Linked DNA regions of Streptomyces venezuelae. The protein of the gene in region 2 interacts with the protein of the main gene of each other region in a pairwise test. Links are inferred from orthologs where the notes say so. Each region holds a gene or a part of one and is shown on either strand. Other genes may lie near its edges.

Evidence for each region.
Region 1: the proteins of rpe (region 2) and eno interact in binary tests that used the Escherichia coli proteins (3 or more experiments, as listed by UniProt). The link is inferred for Streptomyces venezuelae from one-to-one orthologs.

The regions. Positions count from the first base shown.
Region 1 is NZ_CP029189.1:2,994,332-3,001,826, forward strand. What follows is about bases 1,989-4,808. They hold eno (phosphopyruvate hydratase), read right to left. Parts: upstream 4,129-4,808; coding sequence 2,848-4,128; downstream 1,989-2,847. Other genes in these bases: DEJ51_RS12905 (DUF501 domain-containing protein), read right to left, coding at 1,989-2,187; DEJ51_RS12910 (FtsB family cell division protein), read right to left, coding at 2,260-2,748; DEJ51_RS12920 (transglycosylase family protein), read right to left, coding at 4,421-4,808. Also shown: DEJ51_RS12895 (NAD(P)/FAD-dependent oxidoreductase), read right to left, coding at 1-316; DEJ51_RS12900 (Ppx/GppA phosphatase family protein), read right to left, coding at 707-1,648; more of DEJ51_RS12905, read right to left, coding at 1,645-1,988; more of DEJ51_RS12920, read right to left, coding at 4,809-5,146; DEJ51_RS12925 (transglycosylase family protein), read right to left, coding at 5,599-6,633; DEJ51_RS12930 (cytochrome P450 family protein), read right to left, coding at 6,722-7,495. UniProt on the Escherichia coli protein: Catalyzes the reversible conversion of 2-phosphoglycerate (2-PG) into phosphoenolpyruvate (PEP). It is essential for the degradation of carbohydrates via glycolysis.
Region 2 is NZ_CP029189.1:1,354,011-1,361,659, forward strand. The notes cover bases 2,577-5,550. They hold rpe (ribulose-phosphate 3-epimerase), read right to left. Parts: upstream 4,420-5,550; coding sequence 3,733-4,419; downstream 2,577-3,732. Other genes in these bases: DEJ51_RS05425 (sugar-binding transcriptional regulator), read right to left, coding at 2,595-3,608; DEJ51_RS05440 (RsmB/NOP family class I SAM-dependent RNA methyltransferase), read right to left, coding at 5,130-5,550. Also shown: DEJ51_RS05400 (hypothetical protein), read left to right, coding at 1-237; DEJ51_RS35695 (putative quinol monooxygenase), read left to right, coding at 311-634; DEJ51_RS35700 (group II truncated hemoglobin), read left to right, coding at 637-1,113; DEJ51_RS05410 (barstar family protein), read right to left, coding at 1,297-1,761; DEJ51_RS05415 (ribonuclease domain-containing protein), read right to left, coding at 1,758-2,189; DEJ51_RS05420 (CarD family transcriptional regulator), read right to left, coding at 2,239-2,460; more of DEJ51_RS05440, read right to left, coding at 5,551-6,605; fmt (methionyl-tRNA formyltransferase), read right to left, coding at 6,804-7,649. UniProt on the Escherichia coli protein: Catalyzes the reversible epimerization of D-ribulose 5-phosphate to D-xylulose 5-phosphate.

The DNA.
Region 1 (7,495 bases), 1.6 Mb from region 2 along the record:
AGGGCAGCTCGTACGCCTCGCCGACGAGCGGCGTGACGACGGCGACCTTGCGGTCCTGGTCGATGCTGGTGACCCGGCCGGTGAGAACCTCCGCCTTGGGCAGCACGCGTCGCAGCGGGACGACGACGTGCCGAGGCGAGATGCTGCCTGCGGCCACTTCAGGGAGGAAGGGCTGGTAGGTCATGTACGAGCGCGGGTCGACGACCGTGACGGTCGCCTCGCCGTAGCGCATCTTCTTCATGATGCGCTTGGCTGCGTACAGGCCTACGTACCCACCTCCTACAACGAGGATCCTGGGACGCTCCGTGGTGCTCATGGAACGAGTATCCAGCACCCAAAGGGGTGTCGCTCGTGAGCCCCTTCACAAGGACTGAGGGACCCTCTGCTACACTCCGCCGCCCACGTGACGGAGGTCATGGCGCGCGACGGGAACCAGAAGACCTCCGGAGTCGTTGTTCACCCGTCCTGAACTGGCCTCCAGGGCCGGAAGCGGACTGGACCACAGGGCTTCGTCCATACCTCTGACGCGGATCCCGTCGCCTCCGCCGATCGCACGAACAGGCACGAAAAAGGGCCCGCAGGCCTCCGGAAGGTCCCAAAGGGCCCTTCCATTGACCCTGCGGGCCCTTTTTCCTTGTGAAGAACTTCACGAACTTGATGTGGATCACGGGCCCGAGAGGCCCTCACAACCTGCTTCGAAGGTCGTTCAGGCGATGGACCAAGCGATTCCATCGAGGATGTCGTGCTCCGACACGACAACCTCGGAAGCGCCGATACGCTCCATGATCGCCAGCAGGACCAGCGCGCCCGCCCCGATCACGTCCACCCGGCCCGGATGCATCACGGGGATCGCCGCGCGCTCGGCGTGCGTCGCCGTCAGCATCCGCTCGCTGATCGCGCGCACCTGCTCGTAGGAGATCCGGGAGTGGTGGATCGCGGACGACTCGTACGCCGCCAGCCCCAGCGCGATCCCGGCGACCGTGGTCACCGAGCCCGCCAGGCCCACCAGCGTGCGCGCCTCGGCCAGCGGCACGCTCTCGGCGGCCAGGTCCAGCGCCGCCTCGATGTCGGCGCGGATCGCGTCGACCTGCTCCGCGGTCGGCGGGTCGGTGACGACCCCGTCCACCACCAGGTGCCGCTCGGTCATCCGGACGCAGCCGATGTCCACGGACCGCGCGGCCCGCACGTGCTCCTCGCCGACCACGAACTCGGTCGAGCCGCCACCGATGTCCACCACCAGGAACGGCCGCTCAAGGTGCTCGTGCGCCGTCAGCTCCCTGGTCGCGCCGGTGAAGGAGAACTCCGCCTCCTGGTCACCGGAGATCACCTCGGGCTCGACCCCCAGGATGTCCAGGACGCCCCGGACGAAGTCCGCCCGGTTCTCGGCGTCCCGGGAGGCGGAGGTCGCCACGAAACGCACCCGCTCCGCACCGAACTCCTTGATCACTCCCGCGTACTCGCGGCAGGCGGCGAAGGTGCGCTCCAGCGCCTCCGGGGCCAGGCGCCCGGTCTTGTCCACGCCCTGGCCGAGCCGGACGATCGTCATCCGGCGGTCCAGCTCGGTCAGCTCGCCGGTGGCCGGGTCGCAGTCCGCCACGAGCAGCCGGATGGAGTTCGTACCGCAGTCGACGGCGGCGACCCGGGTCACCGGGACTCCTCTTCCTTCTTCTCGCCGCACGGGGTCACGCAGGCGCCCTTGGCCCACCACTCCGGCAGCATGGCGAGCGCCTCGTCGCCGAACGGGTTCACCCCGGGCCCGGCGGCCAGCGAGTGGCCGACCAGCACGTGCAGGCACTTCACCCGGTCCGGCATGCCGCCGGCGCTCGGGAAGCCCTGGAGCACCTCGATGGCGTCGCGCCGCTCGATGTAGTCCTCGTGGGCGGCCTGGTAGGCGGCGGCCAGTTCCTTGTCCTCGGCGAGCCGGGCCTGCATCTCCTTCATCACGCCGTTGGCCTCCAGCGTGCCGATCGCGGAGGCCGCGCGCGGGCACGTCAGGTAGTACAGCGTCGGGAAGGGCGTGCCGTCGGGGAGCCGCGGGGCGGTCTCCACCACGTCCGGCTGCCCGCAGGGGCAGCGGTGGGCGATGGCGCGCAGCCCGCGCGGCGGGCGGCCGAGCTGCTGCTGGAACGCGTCGATGTCCGCGTCGGTCGGCTCGGTCCGGTCGGTCTGGGGCGGGGGCGTCTGCATGCCTGGAGGAAGTCTCTTCGTTCTCGTGGATGGGTGCTGCGGTGCTGCGGTGCTGTGGCCCTGCGGGCCGGGTCACTCGCCGGGGCGGTCGGCCTTGTCGACGCCGTCCCAGACGTTGGAGTACCAGGGGCGGTCGGAGCCGGCGTGGCCGGTCCCGTGCGGCTGCGGGGGCTGGGCCCCGGGGTCGCTCATGATGTAGCCGATCTCCCCCGGGCGCAGGAAGTGCAGGTGCTTGCGCGCCTGCTGCTCCGCGTAGGCGTCGTCCTGCCAGCGGGCCTTCTCGTCGCGGAGCCGCTCCAGGCGGTCCCGCGCGGCCGCGGCGGCCCGCTGCTGCTTCGCGATCTCCGAGCGCTGGGAGACGTACTGGCGCATCGGATACGCGAGGGCGACGACCAGCGTACAGAGGACGAGCACCAGGAGTGCGGCGCGGCCGGTGAGCCGGCTGCGGCGGACCTGGCGCCGCGACTGCGACCGGTAGACGTGGGCGGCGGTCCGCTCGCCGAGCTGCTTGAGCCTGGTCGCGGTGGAGAAGGTGGAGAACCGATCCCGGTTCCCGGCCATTGGTCCGCCTCCCCTAGGTACGCACTACGCAATACGTCCCCGCACACGGTACGGGACCGAGTGCGGGGACGTACGGAGGCCAGCCCCTCAGGGGGGTGATTAGCCCTTGAAGCGCGGGAAGGCGGAGCGGCCCGCGTACACCGCGGCGTCGTCGAGGATCTCCTCGATGCGCAGCAGCTGGTTGTACTTGGCGACACGGTCCGAGCGGGCCGGGGCACCGGTCTTGATCTGACCGCAGTTCACGGCGACGGCGAGGTCGGCGATGGTGACGTCCTCGGTCTCACCGGAGCGGTGGGACATCATGCACTTGAAGCCGTTGCGCTGGGCCATCTCGACGGCGTCCAGGGTCTCGGTCAGCGAACCGATCTGGTTCACCTTCACGAGCAGGGCGTTCGCGGAGCCCTCCTCGATACCGCGGGCCAGACGCTCCGGGTTGGTGACGAACAGGTCGTCACCGACGATCTGGACCTTCGAGCCGAGACGGTCGGTGATGGTCTTCCAGCCGTCCCAGTCGTCCTCGAACAGCGGGTCCTCGATGGAGACGAGCGGGTACGCCTCGACGAGCTCGGCGTAGTAGTCGGTCATCTCGGCGGCCGAGCGGGACTTGCCCTCGAACTCGTACTGGCCGTCCTTGTAGAACTCGGACGCGGCGACGTCGAGCGCGAGCGCGATGTCCGTGCCCGGGGTGTAGCCGGCCTGCTTGATGGCCTCGATGATGAGGTCGAGCGCGGCGCGGTTGGACTCCAGGTTCGGGGCGAAGCCGCCCTCGTCACCGAGACCGGTGGAGAGGCCCTTGGTGTGGAGGACCTTCTTGAGCGTGTGGTAGACCTCGGCACCCCAGCGCAGCGCCTCGGAGAAGGACTCCGCGCCGATGGGGGCGATCATGAACTCCTGGATGTCCACGTTGGAGTCGGCGTGCGACCCACCGTTGAGGATGTTCATCATCGGAACGGGCAGCAGGTGCGCGTTCGGACCACCGAGGTAGCGGAAGAGCGGAAGGTCCGAGGCCTCGGACGCGGCGTGCGCGACGGCCAGGGACACGCCGAGGATGGCGTTGGCGCCGAGCGAGCCCTTGTTGTCGGTGGCGTCCAGGTCGAACATGGCCTGGTCGATCAGGCGCTGCTCGGTGGCGTCGTAGCCGACGAGCTCCGGGCCGATCTGCTCGATGACGGCGAGGACGGCCTTCTCGACACCCTTGCCCATGTAACGGTTGGGGTCACCGTCACGGAGCTCGATGGCCTCGAAGGCACCGGTGGAGGCGCCGGACGGAACTGCAGCACGGCCGGTGCTGCCATCGTCGAGGCCCACCTCGACCTCGACCGTGGGGTTGCCTCGGGAGTCCAGGATTTCCCGGGCTACGACGACGTCGATGGACGGCACGAGCATCTCCTTCTGGGATGTGACGCTGAGTGTGCGGTGGCATGTCAGGCCGTGGGATGGCCTTGCCGCCTAGAGCCTAACCGGCTCCGGGCACTGGGCCGCCCGACCGCCCGGACCCTGGGACGAAAAAGGGACCGAATACCCCTCTTCCGGGACATACGGAGCTTGATCATCGGCCTTCGGGGGCCACACGCAGCACCGCCCGGCGCGTGGGGCACGCGCCGGGCGGTGGGAATCCTGCACGGGGTCAGCTGACGCCGCGTACAAGTTCCTGCGGCTTCTGCCGCGATGTTCAGCTGAGCTTCAGCTTCTGGCCGGGGAAGATCAGGTCGGCGTCCGAGACGATGTCCTTGTTCAGCTCGAAGAGCTGCTGCCAGCCGCCCTTGACGCCGTTGGCCTCGGCGATGGTGCCCAGGGTGTCGCCCGGCTTGACCTCGTACGAGCCGTTGCCGGTCTTCGGCGCGGCCGGAGCCTCGGCGCGCTCGGAGCGGGTGGTCGGAGCCTCGGGACGCGTGGCCGGCTTCGGCGCGGCCTTGGTCTCGGTCTTCTTGGTCTCGGTCTTCTTGGTCTCGGCCTTCGGCTTCGGCTTGGACTGCGGCTTGGAGGCCGGGGTCTCGGAGCCGCCACCGGTGTAGGAGGAGTTCGACAGACCCTTGCCGCAGGACGGCCAGGCGCCCTTGCCCTGGCTCTTGAGGACCTTCTCCGCGACGGCTATCTGCTGCGCCTTGGAGGCCTGGTTGGCCTGCGGGGCGTACGACTTGCCGCCGAAACCGGCCCACGTGGACGGCGAGAACTGCAGACCGCCGTAGTAGCCGTTGCCCGTGTTGATGGACCAGTTGCCACCGGACTCGCACTGCGCGACCTTGTCCCACTCGGACGAGGTGGCGGCGCTGGCGGTGCCTGCGGCCATCAGCGGGGCGGCCACGGCCACACCGGCCACACCGGCGAGCGTGACGATCCGGACAGACCGCTCGATTGCAGTACCGCGACGGTGCTTGCCCTTGCCGGAAAGCAGCATGGAGTTTCTCCTCACCGACGCCTACGAGGTGAGCTGTCGGGTTCGGGCGAGTGAGTTGCCCGGCCGTGCGACCTAGCGCACGTCTTAACCCCAAGCCGGTGGCGTGACCGTCTCTCAACGGCCGCTCCCGGCACCTACCTTGGTTCCCCCGCTCCTGCCTTCGGCGCTTGACGCGACGACTGTTCCCCCCGTCCGCCGGCAGGATTCGGCGATGCGGTCGAAGGAGCTCGCGGTGGCGAGCGATTCAGAAGGTAGACAGGTCCCTCCCCGATGTTCAACGAGGAACATCGGGGAGAAACGGCCCCTACTTGCGCCCTCCGCAGGGGTGTTTGCGCAGGTGAGGACGGGGTTTGCGGAAGCCCCGAGGCGGGACACGCCAGTTGACCGGAAGAGACACATGTCTCACTTACAGAAATCCGACATTCGACTCTTTCCGGATAACTGAACTGTCCTTATTGCACGGTTAGATCCAGGTTCTGTCCGGGCTTGATGAGGTCGGCGTCCTCACCGATGACTTGCTCATTGGCCTGGTAGAGACCGTTCCAGCCCCCCTTTACGCCCTTGGCAACCGCGATGGTCGCCAGGCTGTCGCCCGCCTGGACCGTGTAGGTGGGGTTCGACGCGGCGTCAGACGGGGCCGTCGGCCCGCCCTCCGGCGCACCGCGGTGCTTGCCGCTCCCCTCGACCGGAGTGGTGGCGGTGGTCTGCGGGACCTCCGGGGCGGCGGGGGCCGTCGGGTCGACCGGGGGCAGCCCCGGCGTGACGGGCGCCGTGGTGGGCGCGGTCGGGTCCACCGGCGCCGTCGGCGCCGTCGGGTCGACGGGGACCGGCGTGCCGGTCGGACCGCCCGGCTGGACCGGAGCCGTCGGGTCGGCCGGGGGCGTCGTCGGGACGTCCGGGGCGGGCATGACGGGCAGTCCGACGGACGGGGCGTCGGGAATCAACCACGGGGTGCTGGACGGGCTCGGCGCCGGGGCCGGGGTCGGCGAACCGTAGTCCGTGGACGGCTTGCCGCCCCCGGTGGACGGAACGACGTCGTCCGGGCGGGACGGCGCGGGGGCGAGGGGGCCCTGACCGCCGGGCAGACCCGGGTCCACCTGTGCGGCGGGGCCTTCCTTGACCAGACCGGCCGAGGCCGCGCACAGCGGCCAGGCCTGCGGTCCCGTCGAGCCCAGCACCCGCTCGGCGACGGCGATCTGCTGGGAACGGCTCGCCAGGTCGGGGCGCTCGGCGAAGTCGAGTCCGCCGGCGCTCTGCCACTCCTCCTGGGTGAACTGGAGTCCGCCGTAGGCGCCGCTGCCGAAGTTCGCGCTCCACGAGCCGCCGCTCTCGCACTCGGCCACCTTGTCCCACGTGGACGTGTCGGCGGCGGTGGCGCTGGTGGCGGCCAACAGCGGCATGGCCAGCGCAGAGCCAGTGACTCCGGCTGTGACGACCAGCGCGGGGACCTGGCGGGGGCGTCTGTGACGGCCGTTCCCGGAGAGCATGAGGGATCACCTTTCGCATAACAGCGGGGTAACGGCAGAACCTAGCGGCCTTCGAACGATTGTCACAAGTTCAAGCTGAACCTGACTTTTAATCAGCTTTCGCGCAAGTGTTTTGAGCCGCGAATCGAACGGGAAGAGTGCGTAGCCCTCGCATGATCAACCCGCCACGCCAGCGCAGGTCTTGGGGTGGAACGGCAAGTTCCAGATCGGGCAGACGCATCAGCAAAGTCGCGAGTGCGGTCTGCCCTTCGAGCCGGGCGAGCGGGGCACCCAGGCAGTAGTGGATGCCGTGCCCGTATCCGAGGTGCTGGTTGTCGGTCCGGGAGAGGTCGAGGGTGTCCGGGTCCGTGAAGCGCTCCGGATCCCGGTCGGCGGCCGCGAGGACGACCAGCACCGGGTCACCGGCCTCGATCGGCATACCGCCGAGGGTCAGCGGCTCGGTGGCGAATCGCCAGGTCGCCAGCTCCACGGGCCCGTCGTAGCGCAGCAGTTCCTCGACGCCGGTGGCCAGCAGTCCGCTCTCCCCGGCGGCGAGGGAGAGCTGGAGGCGCTCGCGCTGGCCGGGGTTCATGAAGAGGGAGTGGACCCCGTTGCCGATGAGGTTCACGGTGGTCTCGAATCCGGCGAAGAGCAGGATGAAGGCCATGGCGGTGGCCTCGCCCTCCGTCAGATGGTCGCCGTGATCGCTCGCCCGGATCAGGTCGGAAATGAGGTCATCGCCCAGATCATCCCTTTTGCGGTGAATGAGTTCACCGAGATAGGTCCGCATCTGCTTCACCGACCGGGCCACTCCGCCGCGCGGACCGCCACCGTGGCGGATCATCATGCCGGCCCAGTCGCGGAAGTCGTCCTGGTCCTCGCG
Region 2 (7,649 bases):
GTCCCGGTGATGACCCGCCTGCGCCAGTCCGAACGCCAGGTCCTCGACACCCTGGTCGCCGGCGGCGTGGCCCGCAGCCGGGCCGACGCCCTCGCCTGGTGCGTCCGGCTCGTCGGCCGCAACACGGACGAGTGGCTGACCGAGCTGCGCGACTCCCTGGACAAGGTCCAGCGGGTCCGCGCCCAGGGCCCGGACATCTCCGAACCCACCGACTCCATGAAGTCCGACTCCGATTGACGAATCCGCCCCACGGCGGCGCGTGATCGCGTAAGGCTGGCGACGACCTACACCCAGGGAGAGGCACGCACCCATGACCACCACCGTCGAATACATCCGCTACCGGATCGCATTGGACGACCAGTCGGCCTTCGAGGACGCGTACGCCCGGGCCGCCGAGTCCCTGGCCGCTTCGCCCGAGTGCATCGACTACGAGCTGGCACGCTGCGAGGAGGAGAAGGAGCGCTACATCCTCCGGATCCGCTGGACCTCGATCGAGGACCACCTGGGCGGATTCCGCAAGGGCGAGCACTTCCCGGCCTTCTTCAACGCGATCCGTCCGTACGTGACGGCCATCGAGGAGATGCAGCACTACCTCGTCACGGGCGTCGTCGGCACGGGAAAGGCCGCCGGATAACGATGAGCACCACACCCACCATCTACGAGTGGATGGGCGGAGCGGAGGCGATGAACCGCCTCACGGACGCCTTCTACGCCCACGCCCTGCAGGACGAGATCCTGGCCCCGGTCTTCGCCGGCATGGACTCGGAGCACCCGCAGCACGTCGCGGTCTGGCTGTCGGAGGTCTTCGGCGGCCCCGCGGACTACACCGCCCACCACGGCGGCCACCAGCACATGGCCACCAAGCACCTGGGCCGGGCGATCACCGAACAGCAGCGCCGCCGCTGGGTGGATCTGCTGATGGACACGGCCGACGAGGTCGGCCTCCCGACCGACCCGGAGTTCCGGGGGGTGTTCGCCTACTACATCGAGTGGGGCACCCGCATGGCCCTGATCTACTCGGGCCCCAACCCACCCCCGGTCGACGCGGCCAAGATCCCGGTCTGGTCCTGGGGCCAAACCCCACCCTGGATCCCGAACACCCCCGAAACCTGACGAGGTGGGGGCAGGCCCACGCCCGCCCCCACCTTTCCGGCACCATCCCGCCCCACCGGCACCATCCAGCCCGCCCGGCACCATCCGGCCCGCCCGGCACCATCCAGCCCCGCCGGCGTTTGAGGCGCTCTTTCAGCCCCGCCGGCGTTTGAGGCGCGGGGTCCGGGGCGGAGCCCCGATCATTCAGCCCCGCCGGCGTTTGAGGCGCGGGGCCCGGGGCGGAGCCCCGGCAACCGGCCCGGGCCCGGCCTCACCCTCGGCCAGAACCACCACCAGCTCCGGCCCGCCGCCCCCAGGCGCCCGCTCCCGCCAGAAGTCCACGCCCTCCTCCAGCACCTCAAGCAACGTCTCCCACTCCCCCGGACAGGCATCGGCGTACCCACGCCAAGAGGTCACCGCCACCAGCCACCCCCCACCACGCGGCATCCGCATCGGCATCGGCTGCGGCAACCACGACAGGTCCCGCAGCGCATCGGCCAGCGCGTCCCAGTTCCCGCCGACCCACTCCGGCAGGAGCAACGCATCCGCGCACCGCCGCATCAGCCCGGCCTTGCCACGTACCCCGCCCAGGTCCAGCCGTACGGTCGTCCGGCCCGCCGCTTCGGCGGCTTCGAGCGCCGGGGCGAGCGGCTGCGGGTCAAGGCTCATCGGAGAACCGCCTTGAAGGTGTCGTAGTGGTCGTCCGTGTAGAAGAACTCCCCACCCTCACCCGTCACGATCCGACGGGCTCCGCGATCACGCTCTCCCGGCGTCCGCACGGTGTACTCGTGGTAGTAGCCACGTTTCTGCTCGGGCAGGGCCTTCTCGAAGTTCCCGAAGACCGTGCCGTCCTGCCGGTGGGGATACGGCCCGCCCTTGTCGATGAGCGCGAGCACGTCGCGGGCCTGCCGCGGCAGCCCGTCGGCCCGCACGGCGGCCATCCCCTTCGCCCAGCCCGGGAGCCCGGAGGCACTCGCACTGGCGGCGGCAGGGACGGGTCCCTGGCCGCCACAACCCACCGCACCGACCAGCGCGGCACAAAGGAACAGGGCCCCCAGCAAACGCAGCAACGATCGGGGCACGTTCCGAAAGATCATGCACCGATCGTGCCAAATATCCGATTCGCTCGCGAATCGCCCGGTGGCCTCAGAGCGCGGCCATCTTGGTGTAGGGACTCAGGATTCGCTTCTGGACCGAACCGAAGTCGACGAGAACAGCGATCCCCTCCTCGATTCCGACGACACGGCCGAGACCGTGCTCGTCGTGGGTGACCCGGTCGCCGACGTTGAACTGCCGGATGGGCTGCTCCACGGGGGCCTTGAACGGGCTGGACGGCAAATGGCGGCGAGGTACTGCTGACTTTGTCATTGGAACCAGTATGCGCCCCGCAGGCCGCCGCGCGGCCCGCCGTTCGGATCTCAATTCCAGCACCATCCACATCGAAGGCGGCGGCAACGGCCGCCACGGCCCGTCATGCCCGGTCAGGGCCCGGACCGAGCCCGTCAGTCGTCCGGGTCGGCCCGGTCCAACGCCGGCCGCAGTCCTGGGGCCGACTCGGTGAGGAGGTAGTCGGCGACCGCCGTGTCGGTGACGAGGCTGGTCACCAGCCCCGACCTCAGCACGGCCCCGATCGCCGCGGCCTTGCGCAGTCCGCCCGCGATCGCCACGACCTCGGGGATCCGCCGCAGCCGGTCCGCCTCCACGGTGATGCACCGTTCGCCGAGGTCCCGGCCGACGCGACGCCCCTCGGCGTCGAACAGGTGCGCGGACATCTCCGCGGCCACGCCCAGCGAGGCGTAGTGCTCCCGCTCCTCGTCGGTCAGCATGTCGTGCACCGTCGAGATACCCGGCTCCCACGAGCCGATCGACACCGCCGCGACCGTCACCTTGTCGAAGTACTCGAAAGCGCGCGCGATCCCCGTCTGGCTGCGCAGCGCCGCCGCGGTCGCCGGATCGGGCAGCAGCATCGGCGCGTAGATCGGGTGCGCGTCACCGCCCGAGACCTGCGCGGCCCGGCGTACGGCCTCGACCGAACCGCGTTCGGCCGTCCCCGCGTCGTACACGCCGGTCAGCTGCACCACGGTGCACTGCGGCAGCCGGTGCAGGGAGGCGGCCATGTGAATGGTCGACCGCCCCCACGCCAGGCCCAGTACGTCGCCTTCGTTGACCAGCTCGCCCAGCAGATCGGCGGCGACCGCGCCCAGGTTCTCCGGGTCGGGCGCGTCCTCGGTGGCGTCGGCGGGCGACTCCACGACGACGGCGTGCCGGAGCCCGTACCGGGCCCTGAGCGCGTCCGACCGCTCGGCATCGAGCTCGGCCGGTACCCGGATCTCGATCCGTACGAGGTCACGTTCGAGGGCGGTCTCCAGGACCCGGGCCACCTTGAAGCGGCTCACGCCGAACTCCTCGGCAATCTGGATCTTGGACTTGCCCTCCAGGTAGAAGCGGCGTGCCATGGCCGCCGCCTGCACCAGCTCCGCGGGTCCCATCCGCAGGGCTGACCGTCCCGCCGACATTGCAGACACCGCGCTCTCCTCACTGCTGTTCACACTCTCGACTCGCCGTTCATCCTGTCAGATCCGACGGCCGTTGATCAGCCTGGACAGCTCCCGTTCACCGAGCTGTTCATCAACCCTTGGTTCAGTGGTCGCACGCCCACGGCGCGGCGGCGATCGCCGCACCCGCCTGCTCACGCAGCGTGCGCACGGCGGTGGCGGGATCGACCGCCCCGTAGACCGCGCTGCCCGCCACGAAGACGTCCGCTCCGGCCTCGGCACAGCGCTCGATGGTCGAGGCCGAGACCCCGCCGTCGACCTGGAGCCACAGCTCCAGACCGTGCTTCGCGATCAGCTCCCGGGTACGGCGGATCTTCGGGAGCATGATGTCGAGAAAGGGCTGGCCGCCGAAGCCGGGCTCGACCGTCATGATCAGCAGCATGTCGAGCTCGGGAAGGATGTCCTCGTACTGCTCGATCGGCGTCGCGGGCTTGAGGGCCATCGAGGCCCGCGCCCCCTTGGCCCGGATCTCCCGGGCGAGCCGTACGGGCGCGGCGGCGGCCTCGGCGTGGAAGGTGACCGAGCCCGCGCCGGCCTCCACGTACTGGGGGGCCCAGCGGTCCGGGTCCTCGATCATCAGGTGAAGGTCGAGCGGGATGTCCGTGGCCCTGCTCAGGGACTCCACGATCGGCATACCGAGGGTCAGGTTCGGGACGAAGTGGTTGTCCATGACGTCGACATGCAGCCAGTCGGCCCCCTCGACGGCCTTCGCCTCCTCGGCGAGACGGGCGAAGTCGGCGGACAGGATGCTGGGATAGATCTGAGCGGCCATGCCCCAAGCCTGCCATGCCCCCACCGGGTTCCGGCCACGACCCCGCAAGTCTCCCCACGCGGGACCGCACAGCAAGCCCACCCCCGGCACAGCCGTACCGGGGGGCGGGATCCGGCCGGGCGGGGGTGGGGGCGGGGGTTCCGGGTGCGGAAGCCGAGAAGCGGGCGGGGCTTCGGATGAGCGGGAGCCGCCGGGGCGGTGGTCGGTGATGCGGGTGGGGTTTCCCGTCAGTCCCATCGTCCCTCCGGGGCGGGCCGGTCCCTCAAGGGCGCTCCTCCTACGTCGTCGCGTCGCTACGCGATGGCCTCCGGCCACCCTTGACCGACCGACCCGCCCCGGAGACACGAAAGACTGCCGGGAAACCCCCAGAAGAACGGGCCGGTCGATACTTCCAGGGACGGGGCGGTCGACGATGCCCGGCAGGGTCGGGCGTGGGGACGACCGGGAGACGAGCCCGTCCAGACCCGAGCCCGGGGCGGTGCCGAGGAGGCGCACCAGATCGCTACGCGCTCCTCAACTCGCTGCGTCTGGCGACCGTCTGTGGCTGGACATAGGCCGCCCACGGCCTCGATCCGTCCTTTCGACCTGCGTCCGACGGCCGGCCTGGGCTGGGCATAGGCCGCCCACGGCCTCGATCCGTCCTGCGTCCGACGGCCGTCGCGCGTGGCAGGGGCTTCCGGAGGGCGGTGTTCGGTGCCCTCCGGGGTTCCCTACGCCGTGCGCCTCAGGAGTGCCAGGTACATCGCGTCCGTGCCGTGCAGGTGGGGCCACAGCTGGATGTCCGGGCCGTCGCCCAGGGCCGGGACGCCCGACATGAAGGGCCTCGCGTCGATGAGTTCCGCGGACACCGGGGAGTGGCCCGCGCCACGGCCCTTCAGGACGTCGTCCACGACGACCCGGGTCTCCGCGAGGTGCGGCGAGCACGTCGCGTAGCCGACGACGCCGCCCACCCGCACCGCCGCCAGCGCCTCACGCAGCAGCCCGCGCTGGAGCGGCGCGAAGCCCTCCAGATCCTCCGGGCGGCGGCGCCAGCGGGCCTCGGGGCGGCGGCGCAGCGCGCCGAGGCCCGAGCAGGGGACGTCCATCAGGACGCGGTCGAAGGAGCCCGGCAGCCAGGCCGGGCGGGTGCCGTCGGCCGCGATGACCTGGTACGGGCCGGGGTTGCCGGCGAGGGATCGCTCCACGAGCCGGGCCCGGTGCGGCTGCTTCTCCGAGGCCAGCAGGAACGCCCCGCGCTGCGCCGCGAGCGCCGCGAGCAGCGCCGCCTTGCCGCCCGGGCCCGCGCAGCCGTCGAGCCACCGCTCGTCGCGGCCTTCGACCGGTGCGGCCGCGAGGGCCATGGCCACCAGCTGGCTGCCCTCGTCCTGGACGCCCGCACGGCCGTCGCGGACCGCCTCCAGCGCGCCCGGTTCGCCGCCCTCGGCCATCCGGACGGCGTACGGCGACCAGCGGCCCGGCAGCGCCGAGTCCTCGCCGACGGCCTCCAGGAGTTCCTCCGGCGTGGACCGGCCCGGGCGGGCGACCAGGGTCACCTCGGGCCGTTCGTTGTCGGCCTCCAGCAGGTCCTCGATGCCCGCACGCCCGCCGCCCAGCGAGTCCCACAGGGCGCTGACGACCCACCGGGGGTGCGAGTGGTACACCGCGAGGTGTTCCTCGGCGTCCTCCTCGTAGGGCGGGGCGACGCGCTCCAGCCAGCCGTCCAGATCGTGCGCGGCGATCTTGCGCAGGACGGCGTTCACGAACTTGGCGCGCCCGTCTCCGAGCACCACCCGGGCCAGTTCCACGCTCGCCGAGACCGCGGCGTGCGTGGGGATGCGGGTGCCGAGCAGCTGGTGGGCGCCGAGCGAGAGCACGTCCAGCACCGGCGGGTCCACCTCCCGCAGCGGGCGGTCGATGCACGCCTTGATGACGGCGTCGTAGGTGCCCTGGCGGCGCAGTGTCCCGTAGACCAGCTCGGTGGCCAGTGCCGCGTCCCGTGCTTCGAACTTCTCGTCCTGGCGGGCCTTCTTGAGCAGCGGCGGCAGTACGAGGTTGGCGTAGGCGTCGCGCTCGTCCACCGCCCGGAGCACCTCGAAGGCCAGCATCCGGACGGGGTCCTTCTGCGGCCGGCGGTAGGGCTTGGCCTGCTTGCCACCGGCGCCTGCGGGGGCGGGCTTGCGACGGGGCTGACGGGGCTGTTCGCTCACGTGAAAGGTGCTCCGGGGTTACGAGTGCTACGGGTGATACCGGTGTGGGTACTGCGCCTGTTACGGGTGCGAGTGCCGCCGGTGCTGCGGGCGTTTCGGGCGTCCGGGTGGCTCCGGTCCCGAAGCCCGCCCGGCCCGGCCTCCCGGCCGGGCAGGTGGTGCGTGGGTACGGCCGCGTCCGGGCGGCGTCCCCACCGGTCAGCCTACGTCGGCTCCGCCGAGCCGCTCGCCGGGAGCGATCCGTACACCGCGCGCCCAGTCGGCGGCGCGCATCGGCTTCTTGCCCTGCGGCTGCACCCACAGCAGTTCCACGGCATGCGAGCCGGTGCCCGCGTACACGTTGTTCTTGGCGGGGGCCAGCTCGCCCGGCGCCAGGTCCGTGCGGTCGGGCACCAGGCCCAGCGAGATCAGCTTCAGGCGTTCCCCGCGGAAAACGGTCCAGGCGCCCGGGGCCGGGGTGCAGCCGCGCACCACGCGGTCGGCGCGCATCGCGGGGGCGGTCCAGTCGATCCGGGCGTCCTCCACGGTGATCTTGGGCGCGTGGGAGACCCCGTCGTGGGGCTGTTCGACGGCGCGCAGGGTGCCGTCCTCGATGCCGTCCATGGTGGCGGCGAGCAGCCCGGACCCGGCGAAGGCGAGCCGGGTGAGCAGGTCGCCGCTGGTGTCGGTGGGCCGGATCTCCTCGGTGAGGATGCCGTAGACCGGGCCGGTGTCCAGGCCTTCCTCGATGCGGAAGGTGGAGGCGCCGGTGACCTGGTCGCCGGCGATGATCGACTGCTGGACGGGCGCGGCTCCGCGCCATGCGGGCAGCAGCGAGAAGTGCAGGTTGACCCAGCCGTGCCGGGGGATGTCGAGGGCGCTCTTGGGGAGCAGGGCGCCGTAGGCCACGACCGGGCAGCAGTCCGGGTCGATCTCGCGCAGCCGGGCCTGGAAGTCGGGGTCGCGGGGGCGGACGGGCTTGAGCACCTCGATGCCCGCTTCCTCGGCGCGTTCGGCGACCGGGCTGGCGACGAGGCGGCGGCCGCGGCCGGCCGGTGCGTCGGG